DNA from 3 places in the Paenibacillus sp. MMO-58 genome. Region 3 is predicted to be linked to each of the others. Evidence: riboswitches for the same ligand, from Rfam matches in the RefSeq annotation. Region 3 holds a riboswitch; each other region holds the start of a gene.

Region 1 (6,035 bases), on a different contig from region 3:
TAACGGAGAGAGTTGGTGGACAACGCTTGAGCTAGAAGAGCATGTCGCCCATTACGAGAATGAAGGCATCGACCGAAAAGAAGCCATTAAAAAAGCGGCTCAAGACCGGGGCCTGCCGAAGAGGGAAGTCTATAACGCAGTTAATCGATAGATTACTGCGTTATTTGGGCAAAAAAAAGACCTTCCTGGCCGGGTTCTAGCACAGGAAGGCATCAAGGAGTATAAAAAGGTTAGAATTAACAAGTTGGTGTATTTCTATTATAACCTATATTTCTTATTTTGTCACAGGAGAAGGCATTTCAGATAAACAAATATGGCAAACAATTTTGCCTTTGAAGTAGGATACGTTCTCTGCATTGCCGCAGAAGATACATGCAGGCTCGTATTTCTTAAGCATAATACGCTCGCCGTCTACATAGATCTCCAGAGCATCTTTCTCGCCAATACCAAGGGTACGGCGCAATTCGATTGGAATAACAACACGACCCAATTCGTCGACTTTACGTACAATACCAGTAGATTTCATCATGATTTTGTTTCTCCTCTCAGGAAATTACATTTCGTCACTATTCGACATAGTTTTTCTTTTTATGGCTACTATAATACCAACGATTCCCATAATAGTCAACCGAGAAAGTCTTTAATAGAGCTTACTAGACCTATATTTACGGGAATTTGACTCTATAGCAAGGTCATATTAATCTTACTATAGAATACAACAGCTTCGACAATTTGGAAACTATATTACGACAGTATTCGACATTATACCAGAGTTTTGTGTCGAAACCATGAACAAAGGAGTTGAAAGGGCGAATGAATCAGCAGCTGACTGAAGAGAAGGTTTTTAAGGATCCGGTGCACAAATACATTTACGTGCAGGATCAGACGGTGTGGGATTTGATCAACACGAAGGAGTTTCAGAGGCTTAGACGAATTCGCCAGCTCGGAACCTCTTATTTGACGTTTCATGGCGCAGAACACAGCCGTTTCTCTCACTCCCTTGGGGTTTATGAAATAACGAGGAAGATCATCTCTCAATTCGAGCGTAACGAGTATCCGGGCTGGCCGGCGGAGGAAAGACTGCTGGCTCTCTGCGCCGCGCTTTTGCACGACGTTGGCCATGGGCCTTTTTCTCATTCGCTGGAGCAGGTTTTCGACACTCATCATGAGCAGTGGACCTGCGCGATTTTGCTGGAGGATACGGAGGTTAACCGCGTGCTGCGCCGCGTATCGGAGGGTTTCCCGGAGAAGGTAGCCTCGGTAATCAGCAAGACGTACCCGAATCCGATCGTTGTAAGCCTGATCTCCAGCCAGATGGATGCGGACCGAATGGACTATCTGCTGCGCGATGCTTATTTTACGGGAGTCAACTACGGCAATTTCGACCTGGAGCGGATATTGCGCGTCCTGCGTCCCGTTCAGGGCAAGATTGTCGTAAAAGAAAGCGGAATGCATGCCATTGAGCATTATTTGATGTCCCGTTACCAGATGTATTGGCAAATTTATTTCCACCCGGTTACCCGGAGCTCGGAGATTATTTTAAGGCAGATTACCCGGCGGGCCAAGGAGCTGTACGACAGCGGTTATACCTTTTCATGGATGCCGGGGCCCATTAACAAGCTGCTTGACGGCAGCATTACAGTGCCGGATTATTTGAAGCTGGACGAGGCCTACATGCAGACGATCTTCTCGTTATGGACCGAGGAGAAGGATTCATTGCTCGCCGAATTGTGCGACAGGTTCCTCAATCGCCAGCTATACAAATACATCACGCTTGATGATCCGGGGGACTCTTTATTGGAGGAAGCAGCCCGGGAGTTTATCGCTATCGGTCTTAATCCGGATTACCATATGGAAATCGATTTCCCGTTTGATCAGCCTTACGACATTTATCGCCCGGATGCGAAAAAAGGCGGGAAAGAGGAAAAAGCGCCGATTCTGCTGCTAAGCGATGATAACAGCTTAAGCGAAATATCGGTGAAATCCGACATTGTCCGTTCCATCAGCGGTCTGCACCAAGGCCAGTATCATATCTATTACCCGATTGAGCCGCTCCTTGACGCAACTGATCGGTTAAGTCCGGCTGTCCGGCGATTGTTTAAAATTTAACTCTTTATATAGAAGGAGCTTGCAGCTAAGATGATATCTTTATTCGACACACATACCCACCTGGACTCTCCGCAATTCGACAACGACCGTGCCGAAGTTATCGAAAGGGCGCGTGCTGCCGGTGTTGATTTAATGATCAATGTCGGCTTCAACCGGGAGACAATTCCAACGACGATGGAGCTTGCGGAAAAATACGATTTTATTTACGCAGCGGTTGGCTGGCATCCGGTGGACAGCGTTTTCATGGAGCCGGGGGATCTGGAATGGATCGAGCAGCTTTGCTCCCATCCGAAGGTTGTAGCCATAGGGGAAATCGGTCTTGATTACCACTGGGATACCTCTCCGAAGGATGTGCAGCACCGGGTATTCCGGGAGCAAATCCGCCTTGCCCGGAAGGTGGGTAAGCCGATTGTCATTCATAACCGGGATGCGCATGAGGACATTGTCCGTATTTTGAGGGAGGAGAAAGCGTCTGAAGTCGGAGGGGTTATGCACTGCTACTCCGGCAGCTGGGAAACCGCAAAAATGTGCCTCGATATGAACTTCTATATTTCGTTCGGCGGACCGGTCACTTTCAAAAATGCAAGGGTGCCTAAAGAGGTGCTTGCGAACGTTCCGCTTGACCGTCTTCTCATCGAAACGGATTCCCCTTATCTGTCTCCCCATCCATTTAGAGGGAAGAGGAATGAGAGCTCGTATGTGTCTTTGGTCTCAGAGGCAGCAGCGGAAATAACAGGAAAATCCAAGGAGGAAATCGCAGTTATTACAAGCGCAAACGGTAAAAAATGTTTTGGTATTGTTTAAAAACGGTGTAAAACCGCTGAAATAAGGACTATAGCGGCGATAAAAGTCTTTTTACTTGTTGGAATCGCCCTTATTTGCCTTTAGAATCCTAAAATTTCGTTAAAATCGTCTTTTAACGCATCTTTACAATTCTGTGGTCAGGAATGTATGATTTTTCTCAGAGCTTTAACTTTTGTATTGGATTTCCAGTTTGCGCTTAATCTCCGAAAGCCGGAGAGCGGGGGAACCAACGACAGCGGATGCATAGTTAGGACGTCTTGAAGCATCGTGCTGCGTATGAATTCTTCAGGGGTGAATTTTGCGGCGATTGCCATGAGCATTCGTTCCGTGGATAGGGCAGCTCTCTCGCCCGAACCCGTCAGCTAACCTCGTAAGCGAATATAGAGAGCGATCAACCTCGTGTATTCACCTTTTCCTGAATGTTTGATTACCCAGGAAGCCACGATCAGATCCTCTGTCGAAGGCTTCTTTTTATTTTCGATTTTGCTACTTCGGAAATAGTCTTTACAGGGTAAATCTTGAAGGTGGGAGGCCGTAACACTGGAGCGTGCTCGTCACGCCAATATACTTAATAGTCGCGTCAATAGTATCATGCGTAACAGTTTGGCGGCGGGGCTATGAAGGAGGACCGATAGAAATGGGCATGATCCAAGCTAAGGAGACCCATGGGAAGCGATCATCCAGCATGACTTTCGCAATGCGATGGAAGCATGAAAATTTGCGTTTGATTGTTCTGAGTGCAATTATCTCAATCGCTATGACTTTCATGTTTTTGGTGTTGTTGTACGGATCGGCTGATAAGAGCGTATCCGTAGTAGTGAACGGACAAGAAACTGTTGTTAAGACAAAACAATGGGTCCTGCAACGCCTACTGGATGAACAAGCTATAACGGTTGGACCCTATGACGAGGTATCCCATCCTCTGAATGCGTCCATCAAAGACGGAGACCGCATCGAGATTAAATACGCGGTTCCGGTTACCGTAAAAGCAGATGGCAAAACATCGACGGTGTACACGACAGAGAAAACAGTACAGGCGGCGATCGGGAAATTAAATATTCCGGTTCGCGATCAAGATAGAGTTAACCCGTCTCTCGATACTCAGATTTCGAAGGCAATGACGGTTACCGTTACACGCATCGATACCAAGGTAGCAGAGAACGAACGGACTTTGCCGTTCTCGATCGTAAAGAAACAAGATCCTACCCTCGAGAAAGGGAAGGAGAAGCTGGTGCAATCCGGCAAGACTGGCGTCGTTATCGAGCGCGTGGAGAAAAAGTACGAGAATGGTGTTCTTGTCTCCTCCAAGCTGGTCGACAAAGTCGTTCAGAAGCATACTGTCAGTCAGGTCGTAGCGGTGGGTTCAAAGAAGGACGTACATACGCTATCCAGTACGAGCACGGGCTCGTATACAAAGAGTGGCGTAACGTTTAGGCCAAAGAAGGTTCTCAAGAATGTTACTTTAACCGCCTATTCGGCAGGCGTAGCTTCTACCGGCAAGGATGAGAGTCATCCGGGATACGGCATTACGGCTTCCGGCGCGAAGGTGAAGGAAGGCCGTACCATCGCGGTGGATCCGGATGTTATTCCAATCGGCTGGTGGGTGTACATCGAAGGCATTGGCTTCCGCAGGGCGGAGGATACAGGCAGTGCCATCAATGGCAACAAGATCGACGTTTACTTTGACAGCACAAGCTATGCCAATAAGTTCGGCCGTAAAAAAGGGTATACCGTATACGTGCTTGGACCAAACAAGCCAACAGCAAGCTAATGGCTTTCCGCTATCGTATTTCATTGTTAAATATGCCATTATAAGAAGAGGCAGCTGCCTCTTCTTTTTGTGTGTATGGAGATGCTAAGCAGGCTGCATGATCATTGACGGTGAAAGAAGAGCGAAAGTTGCTGCTTTGGAAAGGAATGTTCGCTTGTGATTAAGGAAATTATTGTGGTGGAAGGCAAAGACGATACGGTTGCCGTGAAGCGGGCCGTTGAAGCGGATACGATTGAAACAAACGGTTCTGCGGTTGGCGAGGAAGTGCTGCGCCGGATCGAGCTGGCGATGGAACGCAGAGGCGTTATTATATTTACGGACCCCGATCATGCGGGCGAGAGAATCCGCAAAATTGTCGCGCGGCGCGTGCCGGGCTGCAAGCATGCTTTTCTGCCGCAGGAGAAGGCAATGTACAAAGGCGATATCGGAATCGAGAACGCGAGCCCCGAAGCGATTCGTCAGGCGCTCTCCGAGCTGCGGACGGAGATGGCGGCGGGAGAAGGGGACATTACTTGGGAGGATCTGATGGAAGCGGGTCTTATCGTCCATCCGGATGCGGCAAACCGACGTCTTCAGATGGGCAAGCTGCTTGGGATCGGGTATGCGAACGGCAAGCAGTTCTTCAAACGGTGTACAAGCTTCCGGATCTCCCGCGAAGAGTTCGCGGAGGCTCTGCGTACGATGGAACAGGGACAGGAGTGAACGGTATGAGCGGAAACGATATAAAGGCGATTGAGGTAGCAACGCCGAAACGCACGAAGGAAATTATCGCGAAGTATGGCTTCTCGTTTAAGAAGAGCTTGGGCCAGAACTTCCTGATTGATCAAAATATTTTACACAAGATCGTAAACGCGGCCGGACTCGACAAGACGAAGGGCGCTCTTGAGATCGGACCGGGCATCGGCGCACTCACGCAGCATCTGGCTGCCGCGGCGGGCACGGTAACGGCTATTGAGATCGACAACCGGCTTATTCCGATTCTAGGCGACATTCTGGCGGGCGAGGAGCATGTGAAGGTCGTGCACGGCGACGTGCTTAAGCTGGATCTGAAAAAGCTGTTCGAAGAACGTTTCGCGGACGTAAGCGGCGTAAGCGTTGTGGCGAACCTGCCGTACTACGTGACCACCCCGATTCTGATGAAGCTGCTCGAAGAGCGTCTGCCGCTCGAGAACATCGTCGTTATGATTCAGAAGGAAGTCGCGGAGCGCATGGCGGCGAAGCCGGGCGGCAAGGAATACGGCAGCTTGAGCGTAGCCGTGCAGTATTACTGCGAGCCGCAGCTTGTCTGCATCGTGCCGCATACGGTGTTCATTCCGCAGCCGAATGTAGACTCGGCTGTCATCAAGCTGGC
Region 2 (6,035 bases), on a different contig from region 3:
TATCTCTTCCTTTCAGATCGGTCTAGATCCATACATGAACAAGCAGGTCGATCAGCTTAATGCCGACGAACGGGGCAAGGACGCCGCCAAGTCCGTAGATCAGCAGGTTTTTGCTTAGCAGCCTCGACGCGCTCATCGGTTTATACTGCACCCCCCGCATAGCCAGCGGAATGAGCAGCGGAATGATGATCGCGTTAAAGATAAGCGCGGACAGAATGGCCGAAGACGGCGAGCCAAGCTTCATAATGTTCAGGGCGTCCATCTGAGGGATCGCGATCATAAACATGGCCGGAATAATGGCAAAATATTTGGCGATATCGTTCGCGATACTAAAAGTCGTCAGCGCGCCGCGCGTCATCAGGAGCTGCTTGCCGATCGCAACGACCTCGATAATTTTGGACGGGTCGGAATCCAGGTCGATCATATTGGCCGCTTCCTTCGCGGCAACGGTACCGCTGTTCATGGCAAGGCCAACGTCAGCCTGGGCAAGCGCCGGAGCGTCGTTCGTCCCGTCGCCCGTCATCGCAACCAGGCTGCCTGCCGCCTGCTCGCGGCGGATCAGCGCGATTTTATCCTCGGGCCTACTCTCCGCCACAAAATCGTCAACCCCGGCTTCGCGGGCAATCGTTGCGGCTGTCAGCGGGTTGTCGCCGGTACACATAATCGTCTTGATCCCCATGCGGCGTAGCTGCTCGAATCTCTCCTGCATGCCCGGCTTCACGGTATCCTTCAAATAAATAATCCCGTAGATGCGGTTATCAACCGCAACGGCGAGCGGCGTACCGCCAAGCACGGCAACTCCTTCGCCGGTAGCGTCGAGATCGGACGGGACGGTGCCGCCTTGGGAAGCTACCCATTTCTTCACGGCATCGACGGCGCCCTTGCGGACTTTCCGACCGTCCGGAAGATCCAGACCGCTCATCCGGGTCTCGGCCGTAAACGCAATGACCTGCGCATTCTCGGCAAGTTGGGCCTGATAGCTCAGCTGTTTGCTCTTCATCAGCTCCAGGACGGAACGGCCCTCCGGCGTTTCGTCCTTGGCCGAGCTGACCGCCGCCCACTCGCCAAGCTCCTGAACGGTTACGCCTTTGACGGGCAGGAAGTCGCTTGCCATCCGGTTGCCGTACGTGATGGTACCGGTCTTATCCAGAATCATCGTATTAATGTCGCCGGCTGCTTCTACCGCTTTGCCGGACATGGCCAGCACGTTAAACTGCGTCACCCGGTCCATGCCGGCGATCCCGATTGCTGAGAGCAGACCGCCGATGGTAGTCGGGATGAGACAGACCAGCAGGGCGATAAGCACCGGTATGTCAAGTTCTACGCCAACATATTTGGCGATTGGCGCAAGGGTAACCACAACGATCAGGAAGATCAGCGTCAGGCTGGTGAGCAGCGTGTTCAGCGCCAGCTCGTTAGGCGTCTTTTGGCGTTTGGCGCCTTCAACCAGAGAGATCATGCGGTCGATAAACGATTCGCCGGGATCGCTCATAATCCGGACCTTGATCCGGTCGCTGACAACGCGGGTGCCGCCCGTTACCGAGCTGAAGTCGCCGCCGGCTTCCTTGATCACCGGTGCAGATTCGCCGGTGATTGCCGACTCGTCGACAGAGGCAAGGCCTTCGATAATTTCGCCGTCACCCGGAATCATCTCTCCTTCGGAGACAACGACGATATCGCCTTTGCGGAGCTCGGTTGACGATACCTGTTTTATGGTCTGGCCCGTAACTTTGTTTGCCGTAATGTCCTTTTTGCTCTTCTTGAGCGAGTCCGCCTGGGCTTTGCCCCGTCCTTCGGCCAGCGCTTCCGCGAAATTAGCGAACAGGACGGTGAACAGCAGGATCAGAAAGACCGTCAGATTGAATCCTATTCGTCCCTCCGTTCCGAAGTAGCCGGGGAAAATCGTCATCAGCAGGACGACAAGCGTGCCGACCTCTACGACAAACATGACGGGATTTCTCATCATGGTCAGCGGATTTAATTTCAGAAAGCTGTCCTTCGCCGCGCGACTTATAATCGCCGAGGTCAGCATGGATTTACGTTGTGTGGTCACGGTTATTCACCTCATCCTTATCCGTTAGCGAATCGTTAAATGCTCTGCAATAGGTCCAAGTACAACGGCAGGCAGGAACGTCAGCGCGCCGACAATAACGACGGTTCCTACTAGAATCCCGCCAAACAGCACGTTGTCCGTCCGGAATGTTCCGATCGTTTCCGGTACGGGCTTTTTGCGGACCAAGGATCCGGCTACAGCCAGCATGGCAATCATCGAAACATACCGTCCAAGCAGCATGACGAGGCCGGTCGTCATGTTCCAGAACGGCGTATTGTCGGCAAGACCTTCAAAGCCGGAGCCGTTATTCGCCGCTGACGAGGTGTATTCATAGAGCACCTGCGAGATGCCGTGAAAGCCTGGGTTCGTGATGGCACCCTGGCCAAGATCCGTCAGGAAAGCAATGGCGGTTGGCGCCAAAATAATAAACGGATGAACGAGAATCGCGATCGCGATCAGCTTCATTTCCTTTGGTTCGATTTTCCGCCCGAGAAACTCAGGTGTCCGACCGACCATTAGTCCCGCGATAAAGACCGCAAGAATCGCATACATCAGCATATTGACGAGGCCAACGCCTTTACCTCCAAACACAACGTTCAGCATCATCTCCGCCAGCGGGACAAGACCGCCGATCGGGGTCAGCGTATCATGCATGTTATTGACCGAACCGGTAGTGGCCGCCGTCGTCACCGCCGTAAAGAGGGAGGATTGGGCAATGCCAAACCTGACTTCCTTGCCCTCCATGCTGCCTTGCGAGGCGTCTGCGCCAAGATTGTTCATAACCGGATTGCCATGCAGCTCAGCCGTGTAGACCGTTGCAAGGAATACCAGGAACAGCGACATCATGGCGCCAAATACAACCCAGCCTTGCTTGCGGTTACCCGCGAAACGACCGTATACATAAGGCAGGCAAGCAGGCAGCGCCCACATGGACAGAATCTCGATGACGTTCGTAAGCGGGCTCGGATTCTCGAAAGGATGCGCCGAGTTGACGCCAAAGAAACCGCCGCCGTTTGTACCCAAGTGCTTAATCGATTCCAGAGAAGCAACCGGACCGATTGCGATGCTTTGCGTTGCCCCTTCCAGCGTTGTTGCCGTTACGTTAGGCTGCAGGGTCTGCGGCACGTGAAGTGCCACAAGAACCAGCGTAATGAGCGTTGCGAGCGGCAGGAAAATCCGCGTGTGGGATTTCACGAAGTCGGTAAAGAAGTTGCCGATGGTGCTGCCCCTGCTCGTCAAGCCGCGGATAAAAGCAATTGCAACCGAGAAGCCGGTAGCCGCCGAGGTGAACATCATCATCATAATGACGGCCATCTGCGAGAAATAGGACAGCCCGGTCTCGCCGCTGTAATGCTGCAGGTTCGTATTCGTAATAAAGCTGATAACGGTATTGAACGACAGCGTTTCTTCCATGGCGCCAATGCCGTTGGGGTTGCCAGGAAGGCTGCCCTGCAGGCGCAGAATCAAATAACTGATCGCGACCAGCACGATATTCGTGAAAAGGAAGCTTAACGCGTACTTTTTCCAGGTCATGCCTTCACGCGATTTCAGCCCGATTAATTTATAAATGAACCGTTCGGTTCCGCCGAATAGGCGGTCGGTCCGGTTCGGTTGATCCGAGTATACGTGGTACACATAGGTTCCGAGCGGTTTGACGAGCAGTACAAGCACGCCAACCACGATAAGGAGCTGTAAAATATCCATTGCCATTGCGGCCTCCCAGCATTTGATAAGGGTTTAGAATTTCTCCGGATTAATCAAGGCGTATATCAAGTAAAGAAAGAGAAACAGGGCAAGCACTAACGTGACAATCATCGCTGATCCTCCTCTTGAATGGCCCGGTCGCACCAATGCATAAAGCCGGCGAAGAGTATGAATATCGCTGCCAGAAGCAGCACCATATAGATATCCTGCATAGCGGATTCCTCCTAAAAGAATGGCGAATAACTTTCGGTCTTACCGATTATCTTGGCTTGCCATGAGGTCGTTTATGATTAAAAAGGATGTATCCGCATGATTGGAATGAATGACATAATTAGCACCCATCCCTTTATAGATCAGACGGGGATTTGCGCTGTCCGTAACGACGCAGATCGATTTGGATGTCCAGCTGCGGCAGATCTGGATATAGCGGCAGCACAGATTCAGGCTCCTTTCGAATAAAAAGATTCGTCCGACCGGCAGCTCCGGGACACGCCATGTAGCCTCGTCAGTTGTATTGATGACGATAATCGTTGACACGCCAAGCTCCAGCATCCGCCCGTATTCGGTCTTATTGTTCACGATGGCGGCAAACGGGATATGCCGGTGCAGCAGCTGTTTAATAAAATCCTCGCCCTGCACATTGGGTGCGGAGACAAGTATATAATCGTCCATGGTTTACGCTCCTCTTTTGGTTAGAGGAATCAACGACAAACAAAAAAGCCGCGGAAGAGGGACTCTTCACGCGGCTTATAAGCGCAGCAGGAAATAAACCGCGCCTATATTCACGATCATCGTTGCCTCTCTTGGTACGCTGACGAAGTTAGCTGACGGATTCGGGCGTAAGAGTCGCCCTACGCCGATGAGCTCAGATGGAGCTGCTTCGGCGATTCACCCCGTGGACAATGCTGGCTGTATGGAACAGCCGGCTGCCCGATTGGTTCCCCCGTTCCCCCCGTGAAGGGGATTAAGCGATAAAGACAGTTGATTAAAAATGGGCATGAGAAAAAGCCGCAGAGGAAAGATCCCCGCGGCCTTGGAAGGTCACAAGATCACATCATCCTCTCTACTTGGAAAATGCCCTGCCTACTGGACAGTCGCATTTTCATCGCTTACGAGGTTAGCTGACGGATTCGGACGGTGAGAGTCGCCCTACCGGGTCCGGCCGCGCGCAGCCTTTTCCCGGATTCACCCCGGATAAGCATGCCGCGCCGGCTCTCACACCGTTGCCATGCCGCTTATCGATTGGTTCCCCCGTTTCCCTTAACGGAAACTCAGCGATTGTTACATTTGCTGAATCGTATATTACGCCTGACGGCCGAAGTTGTAAATGAACCGTAGAGGCGGCATATTGTCTAATTCTGACAAGGAGTTTGGTTAGAGCGTTTACATTTGGAGGGAACTCTACCATGCTCCTTCTTGGACCTTATATCTCTCGAATGCTGTAATTCGTTGTGAAATGCAGGTATAACCCAAGCCCAAATCGGTTTGTCCGGAGTAGCAGAATAAGACGGAAAAACCGTTTTACGGCGGTGGAGGGGCCGGTAAGGAGCTGAGCGGCACTATAATGGCCCCTTGTTTTCATCAGCTAATTTTGGGACAATAGGAACAGTATGCGGCTTTGGCCGCGTTTCACGAAAAGAGGAAAAACGATGAATACACCATCCATATATGGATTTACATTAGAGCAATTAACATCATGGCTGGGCGAGCGCGGGCATAAAAAGTTCCGGGCGACCCAGGTGTGGGAATACTTGTACCGGAAGCGGGTTACGAGCTTTGCGGATATGACGGATGTTCATCCGGACCTCGTGAAGCTGCTGGAAGAGAACTTTGCGATCCAGACGCTGGTCGAGCATACGAAGCAGGTGTCGAAGGACGGCACGGTCAAGCTGCTGCTCAAGCTGGATGACGGCAACCTGATCGAGACGGTGATGATGCGCCATAAGTTCGGCTTGTCGGTCTGCGTAACCACGCAGGTTGGCTGCAACATCGGCTGCAGCTTCTGTGCGAGCGGCCTGTTGAAGAAGAGCAGGGATCTGACAAGCGGCGAGATTGTCGAGCAGATTATGAAGATTCAGCTTCATCTCGACGAATCCGGCCAAGGCGAGAAGGTCAGCCATATCGTTGTTATGGGCATTGGCGAGCCGTTCGATAACTTTATTCACCTGAACGACTTCCTTACAACGGTGAAGGATCATAAAGGTCTGGCTATCGGTCCGCGCCATATTACGGTATCGACAAGCGGCCTCGCGGACAAAATCAGAGAGTTTGCCGACAA
Region 3 (6,035 bases):
TTGGGGCAATGGAGCAAACGGCTGGAGCCGGCTGCGGTGAAGGTGGAGCTTAACGCTTATTTGCTTAAAGCCGAGCTGCCGGAAGGAGAGCGGCTGGTGCTGTTCCCGGACGGCAGGGTGCTTGTGCAGGGGACGGAGGATCTTGTCCGCGCCAAGACGCTGTACGCGAGATATATCGGATATTGATCATAGAGGAGATGAGAGCAGGATGAAGGATTTTCGTCTGTACGCGATCACGGGAGAGCAATTCCATCCCGGCCGCGACATGCTGGAAGTGATGGAGGAAGCAATCAAAGGCGGCGTGGATATTATTCAGCTGCGGGATAAGGACGGCAGCCCGGAAGAGGTGCTGCGCAAGGCGAAGGCACTGCGGGAGCTGACGCGGAAATACGGCGTGACGTTTATCGTCAACGATTATATCGACATCGCGCTGGAAGTAGACGCCGACGGCGTCCATCTCGGGCAAAACGACGTCTCGCTCACGGAAGCAAGACAACGCGTCGGAGATAAAATCATTGGCATTTCCACGCACGCCATTGAGGAGGCATTGCTTGCCGAAGAGCAAGGCGCCGACTATATCGGCGTTGGGCCTGTATTCCCGACAAAGACGAAGGTGGATGTCGTTGATCCTGTAACGGTGGAATACGTTCGGCAGGTAGCGGAAAAGGTCCGCATTCCTTTTGTCGCGATTGGCGGAATTAAGCTGGGCAACGTGGATGAAGTGCTTGCGGCGGGAGCAACAAGAATTTGCGCGGTAAGCGAGATTGTCGGAAGCGCCGATGTCGCGGGCACCTGCCAGGCCTTCCTCCGCAAGCTGGAAGGAGCGGGGGAGTCGCATGCTGCTGATCGTTAATGGCGAGTCCCAAGAGCTGGATGCCCGCACGATCGGGGATGTCATTCTTCATTTCGGACTGGAAGGGCGTCCGGTCGTCGTTGAAGCGGATGGCGAGATTATCGCGAAGGAACAGTGGCCGGACACGGAAGTAAGGCCGCAGATGAGGATAGAGCTGGTTCATTTTGTCGGGGGAGGCTGAAAATAGGATGAAAAAGGATATATGGCATATCGGGGGACATGAGCTCACCTCGCGGTTTTTTATCGGGACGGGATTATTTCCAAGCCCTTACGTGCAGAAGGAAGCGATCCGGGAGTCGGGGGCGGAGGTGCTGACCTTTGCGATCCGCCGGATTAATCTCGCTTCAACCGAAGATGATTCGATTCTGCAGCATGTGGAAGGGGAAAGCTTCCGTTTCCTGCCGAATACGTCCGGCGCAAGCACGGCCGAAGAAGCGGTCCGTATTGCCCGGCTCGCAAGGGCTTCGGGGCTGAGCGATTGGATCAAGGTCGAGATTAGCGCCAACGAGCGCACGCTGCTGCCCGATCCGCTCGAGACGCTGAAGGCAACGGAAATTCTCGTCAAGGAAGGCTTTACGGTCCTTCCTTACACATCGGACGATCCGATTCTGTGCAAAAGGCTGGAGGAAGCCGGAGCGGCGGCCGTCATGCCGGGAGCGGCGCCTATCGGTACGGGGCTTGGCATTTTGAATCCTTATAATATCGGCCTGATCGTGGAGGAAGCGAAGGTGCCGATTATCGTGGATGCGGGCCTTGGTTCGGTCAGCGACGTTGCGCAGGCGATGGAGCTTGGCGTGACGGGCGTCTTAATGAATACGCCGGTTGCCAAAGCGAAGGATCCGGTTGGCATGGCGCGGGCGATGAGGCTGGCTATTGAAGCGGGTCGTCTGTCGTATTTATCGGGACGGATCTCGAAAAAACGTTACGCATCGGCAAGCAGCGGTCACGAGCAATTTATTGTGAAGTAACGGGCCGATTATTTGATAGAAAGCTGGTCTAATCATGGGAGAAACGATTGTCATTATGGGCGGAGGCGTAGTTGGTCTCTCCTGCGCTTTCGAGCTTCAGAAGCGGGGGCATCAAGCTATTGTCTTAGAGATTGGCCGCTGCGGCGGGCAGGCCTCCGGGGCTGCGGCCGGAATGCTCGCCCCCTACTCGGAAAATGTGGAAGGGCCGGATGAATTCTTCCGCTTGTGCCGGGAAAGCCTGCGGCTGTATCCGTCCTGGCGCGACGAGGTCCGGCAGGTATCCGGCAGCACCTTCGAATATACCGATTCGGGCAGTCTCTATATTGCCTATCACGAAGCGGACCGTCTGGCTCTGGAGGGACGTCGCCTCTGGCAGAACGAGCATGGATCAAGCGGTATTGTGCTGGAAGGGGATGAACTGTTCCGGCAGGAGCCGATGTTGTCCCGCGAGGTGAAGGCCGCTCTTTACACGCCGGAGGAAAGCCATGTCTACGCGCCGGATTACGTGTTGGCGCTCGAGCAAGCATGCCGCCTGACCGGTGTTCGAATCTTCGAGCAGCTAGGCTCGGTAACCGTCGACAAGTGGCGCGAGGATATCGTTGTTACCGCCGAGACCGGCTGGAGCTTTACCGGCGACCGCCTGGTCGTCTGCTCCGGCGCCTGGGCACAGGAGCTTGAGGATGTATTCGGCATCCGTATTCCGGTGTACCCGATCCGCGGTCAGATTTGCGCTTATGAAGCGGAAGTAAAGCCGGTACAGCACATGGTGTTCTGCAATCAGGGTTATCTGGTTGCAAAAGAAAACGGTACGCTCGTATGCGGAGCTTCCGAGGATGTGGCGGGCTTTGATACAACCGTTACGGAGCGTGGAATCGAGCGGCTGCGCAAATGGAACAAGCAGGCGTTTCCGTTTCTGGAGGGGCGGGAGCCGTTCCACCGCTGGGCAGGCCTCCGGCCATCCACGCAGGACGGTTTCCCTTTGCTTGGACCGCTGCAGGAATCGGGCGGCCGCGTCCTTATGGCGGCGGGCCATTACCGCAACGGCATTCTTCTCAGCCCGGTAACGGCACAGGTTGTGGCCGATTATATCGATAACGGCAGCAGGCTGCCGGCGTTTGCGCCGGAACGGTTTTCCTACTAAACGATAAACGGGGTGAAATAAAAATGGCGGAATACATAAACGGCAATGTAGCCCGGGCTTTGACGATTGCCGGCTCGGACAGCGGCGGCGGAGCAGGCATTCAGGCGGATTTGAAAACATTCCAGGAGCTTGGCGCTTACGGGATGTCGGCCTTAACGGCGATTACAGCGCAAAATACGCTTGGCGTGCAAGGCGTATACCCGCTCGCCAAGGAAGCGGTAAAGGCGCAGATTCACTCCGTCGGCAGCGATATCGGCGTTGATGCTTTGAAGACCGGCATGTTGTTTAGTGCCGAGATTATTGAGGAAGTAGCCGAGGCGATTGCTTTCTTCGGCTGGAAGAAGGTTGTGGTAGACCCGGTTATGATCGCCAAAGGCGGCGCGTCGCTCCTGCAGGTAGAAGCCGTCCGGGCTTTAAGCCGCAAGCTGCTGCCGCTCACGATGATTATTACGCCAAACATTCCGGAGGCCGAGCATCTGACCGGGATGGCCGTTCGCAACAAGGCCGACAAGCTCGAAGCGGCGAAAAAGCTGTCCAGCCTCGGCGCCCGTTATGTCCTGATCAAGGGCGGGCATGAAGCAGGAGCTGAAGCGGTGGATTTGCTCTTCGACGGCAGTTGTTATAGCGAGCTGGCAGGCAGACGGATCGAAACGGCCCGCACCCATGGCACCGGTTGTACGTATTCGGCTGCGCTCACTGCAGGCCTCGCTCAAGGGCTTGAAATCGAGGAAGCCGTTCGCCAGGCAAAAGCCTATATACAAGCCGCCATTGAAGACGGCATTATCGTCGGCAGCGGACATGGCCCAACGAATCATTGGGCATACCGCAAGAGAGGGCTAGTTGCCAGATAGTGGACAAGATCTAGTCCTAATTTCACACCTCTGATCATACATTTGATTAAGAGGAGCGTGAATGTGGTGGAGGATAACAAAGTCAAGCGTTATTATCAGCTTAAGCAAAAGCAGAAGGAAATCGAGCAGGAATTATCCGAGCTGCGCGGTGAAATTATACAGCATTGCGCCGAGCTGGACCTCTCCGAACTGGAGGTAGGCAGCTACAAGGTGAAGATTGTTTCTCAGGAGCGCAAGGAATTTGATGAGAGCAAGCTGTATGCTGCTCTTCCCGATCCCGATGTATGGCGGTTGCTTTCGAAGCCCGATACCTCCAAAATCGCCGGTCTCATCAAGCTGAATGTTATATCCGAAGATACCATCAAGGATACATTTTCGGTTAAGCACTTATTTCTTCTTCAAGTGGATAAGAAGTAACCGCAGAGAGTTAACGTAACCCCGTCCAACCATCCCTTGGGAAATTGGGCGGGGATTATTATTGATTAATTGTTGACAATATTAAGAATTGTGAGATAATTATAATAAGCTTAGTTCTCGGCGTTGCCGAGAAGCGGGGAAACCAATCTTTTGGGGCGAATCAGCCGGTTATCGGCTGTAGGGAACCATCTATCCCGAGTCCGTCAGCTAACCTCGTCAGCTTTGAGATGGGTCTTTTGCGAATAACATTGCAAACGATAGACCCTTGCTGGGTCTTTTTCTGTTTTAAAGGCCCAAAATGCACGCAGACCATGTTCATGCTCTGTGCTGCGGGGGTCTTTTTTTTCATTTTTCGTGGAGGTGGGATGGACTTCCCGGCATAGGTGATGCTTTTAATAACCTTTTGGAGGGATGCGAAATGGTACAACCAATGGCCGATAACGGTAGATCGGCAGGTCTGTCGGAGGCGGAAAGAGAACGGCTTAAGAAGCATTTTCGCGTCAATGATTATTACTTAAATCTGATTGACTGGGATGATCCGAAGGATCCGATCCGCAAGCATCTGATTGCGGCGGGCGAAGCCCCTCACGTGATCCAGGAGTTCACTTGGGAAGCTGCCGGCTGTAAGCACATTTATCAATCGATGGTTCTTCTCCCCGTATCCCATGCAGCAGAAGGAATTGCTTACATCGCAGAACATAATGAGATTCATAAGGTTGTGTTGACGGGAGATAGCCTGATGTTAGGTATTGCCAAGCTGACTAGAATTATCGAGCAGCTGCGGGATATCGAGCATATCGGCACGATTAGGCTGGATTCCAGAATGCCGGTTCATAATCCAATGCGAATTTATGAGGACCATGAACTATTAGAGATGTTAAGCCGGTTCTCGAGTCCGGAGAAGCGGATCTATTTGATGACTACGATTAACCATCCGAGAGAACTAACGTCCGAAGCGAAGAAAGCATTTAATGCCCTTCACCAGGCGGGAGTTGTCGTTCTTAATCAAACCCCTATTGTCAAGGGCGTTAATAATGACCCTCTTCTATTAGGCAAGCTGATTGATCAGCTGTCCCAGGCTGGGGTTTCGCCATATTCCTTTATTATTAACCGTCCTAATCCTTCATATCCCGAGTCTAGTCTGTCCCTTCAAACGCAGTTTTCTATCGTTCAGCAAGCAAAAGAACTAACCGCGGAGCTTGGAAAGCGGATCAGGCTTTTGATGGCCCATGATTATGGCAAGGTTGAATTGTTGGATATAGAAGGCGGCAAAGCCTACGTGAAATATCATCACTATCAAGAAGAAGGAAAAGGCCGTTTTATCATGCTGGATTGTCCTCCAGAAGCATCGTGGCTGGAGGATCTGTCGGAGCATGACGATCATATGGTCTATCTGCCTTCCGGTCAGCCTGCCAAGAACAAATAAAGGATGTTCGCAAGCTCAAGGAGAAGTAAGAAGGGATACCATTTCGCATCCCGGGAGGCTTCTGTCAATGAGAGTATACAGCCAGGAAATTGTGAACGCCCTGCAGTCTCAGCAGGAAGAAGTAAACTTGAACGATACGCAGGTTATTGTGAAGGTTAATCCGGAAGAGACGAGGGCCGGTTATCTGGATCCTTACGAGCTTCAGATTATTAGGAAATGGGCCGGGGAACAAAAGGCTGCCCCAGCCCAGCCTCCGTCGCCAGCCGAGCAGCTGCAGCTTATTCGGGATTCCATGGGATTTCCGAACCGTAATTTGAATACCGTTGAGATTTACACCGGTTACGAACGCGTAAAGCTTGGCGACAATGAGGTTGGCCTA

What was found. Region 3 has a riboswitch for cyclic di-AMP ahead of WFJ73_RS13665 (KamA family radical SAM protein). Riboswitches for the same ligand answer to the same signal wherever they lie in the genome.
Region 1: another riboswitch for cyclic di-AMP. It lies ahead of WFJ73_RS30865 (ubiquitin-like domain-containing protein); the one in region 3 lies ahead of WFJ73_RS13665 (KamA family radical SAM protein).
Region 2: another riboswitch for cyclic di-AMP. It lies ahead of WFJ73_RS21085 (hypothetical protein); the one in region 3 lies ahead of WFJ73_RS13665 (KamA family radical SAM protein).

What each region holds. Positions count from the first base shown of each region.
Region 1 is NZ_JBBCVY010000018.1:62,550-68,584, reverse strand. It holds gene rsmI (16S rRNA (cytidine(1402)-2'-O)-methyltransferase) at 1-151, shown strand, start outside; gene WFJ73_RS30880 (AbrB/MazE/SpoVT family DNA-binding domain-containing protein) at 275-529, opposite strand; gene WFJ73_RS30875 (HD domain-containing protein) at 814-2,109, shown strand; gene WFJ73_RS30870 (TatD family hydrolase) at 2,140-2,913, shown strand; cyclic di-AMP (ydaO/yuaA leader) riboswitch at 3,097-3,306, shown strand; gene WFJ73_RS30865 (ubiquitin-like domain-containing protein) at 3,551-4,684, shown strand; gene rnmV (ribonuclease M5) at 4,841-5,386, shown strand; gene rsmA (16S rRNA (adenine(1518)-N(6)/adenine(1519)-N(6))-dimethyltransferase RsmA) at 5,392-6,035, shown strand, end outside.
Region 2 is NZ_JBBCVY010000007.1:179,188-185,222, reverse strand. It holds gene kdpB (potassium-transporting ATPase subunit KdpB) at 23-2,032, opposite strand; gene kdpA (potassium-transporting ATPase subunit KdpA) at 2,078-3,757, opposite strand; gene kdpF (K(+)-transporting ATPase subunit F) at 3,791-3,868, opposite strand; gene WFJ73_RS21085 (hypothetical protein) at 4,010-4,429, opposite strand; cyclic di-AMP (ydaO/yuaA leader) riboswitch at 4,551-4,738, opposite strand; cyclic di-AMP (ydaO/yuaA leader) riboswitch at 4,849-5,044, opposite strand; gene rlmN (23S rRNA (adenine(2503)-C(2))-methyltransferase RlmN) at 5,407-6,035, shown strand, end outside.
Region 3 is NZ_JBBCVY010000004.1:1,101-7,135, forward strand. It holds gene WFJ73_RS13630 (thiazole biosynthesis adenylyltransferase ThiF) at 1-186, shown strand, start outside; gene thiE (thiamine phosphate synthase) at 209-853, shown strand; gene thiS (sulfur carrier protein ThiS) at 837-1,034, shown strand; gene WFJ73_RS13645 (thiazole synthase) at 1,042-1,821, shown strand; gene thiO (glycine oxidase ThiO) at 1,856-2,962, shown strand; gene thiD (bifunctional hydroxymethylpyrimidine kinase/phosphomethylpyrimidine kinase) at 2,986-3,813, shown strand; gene WFJ73_RS13660 (hypothetical protein) at 3,880-4,230, shown strand; cyclic di-AMP (ydaO/yuaA leader) riboswitch at 4,328-4,466, shown strand; gene WFJ73_RS13665 (KamA family radical SAM protein) at 4,649-5,656, shown strand; gene WFJ73_RS13670 (alpha/beta hydrolase) at 5,724-6,035, shown strand, end outside.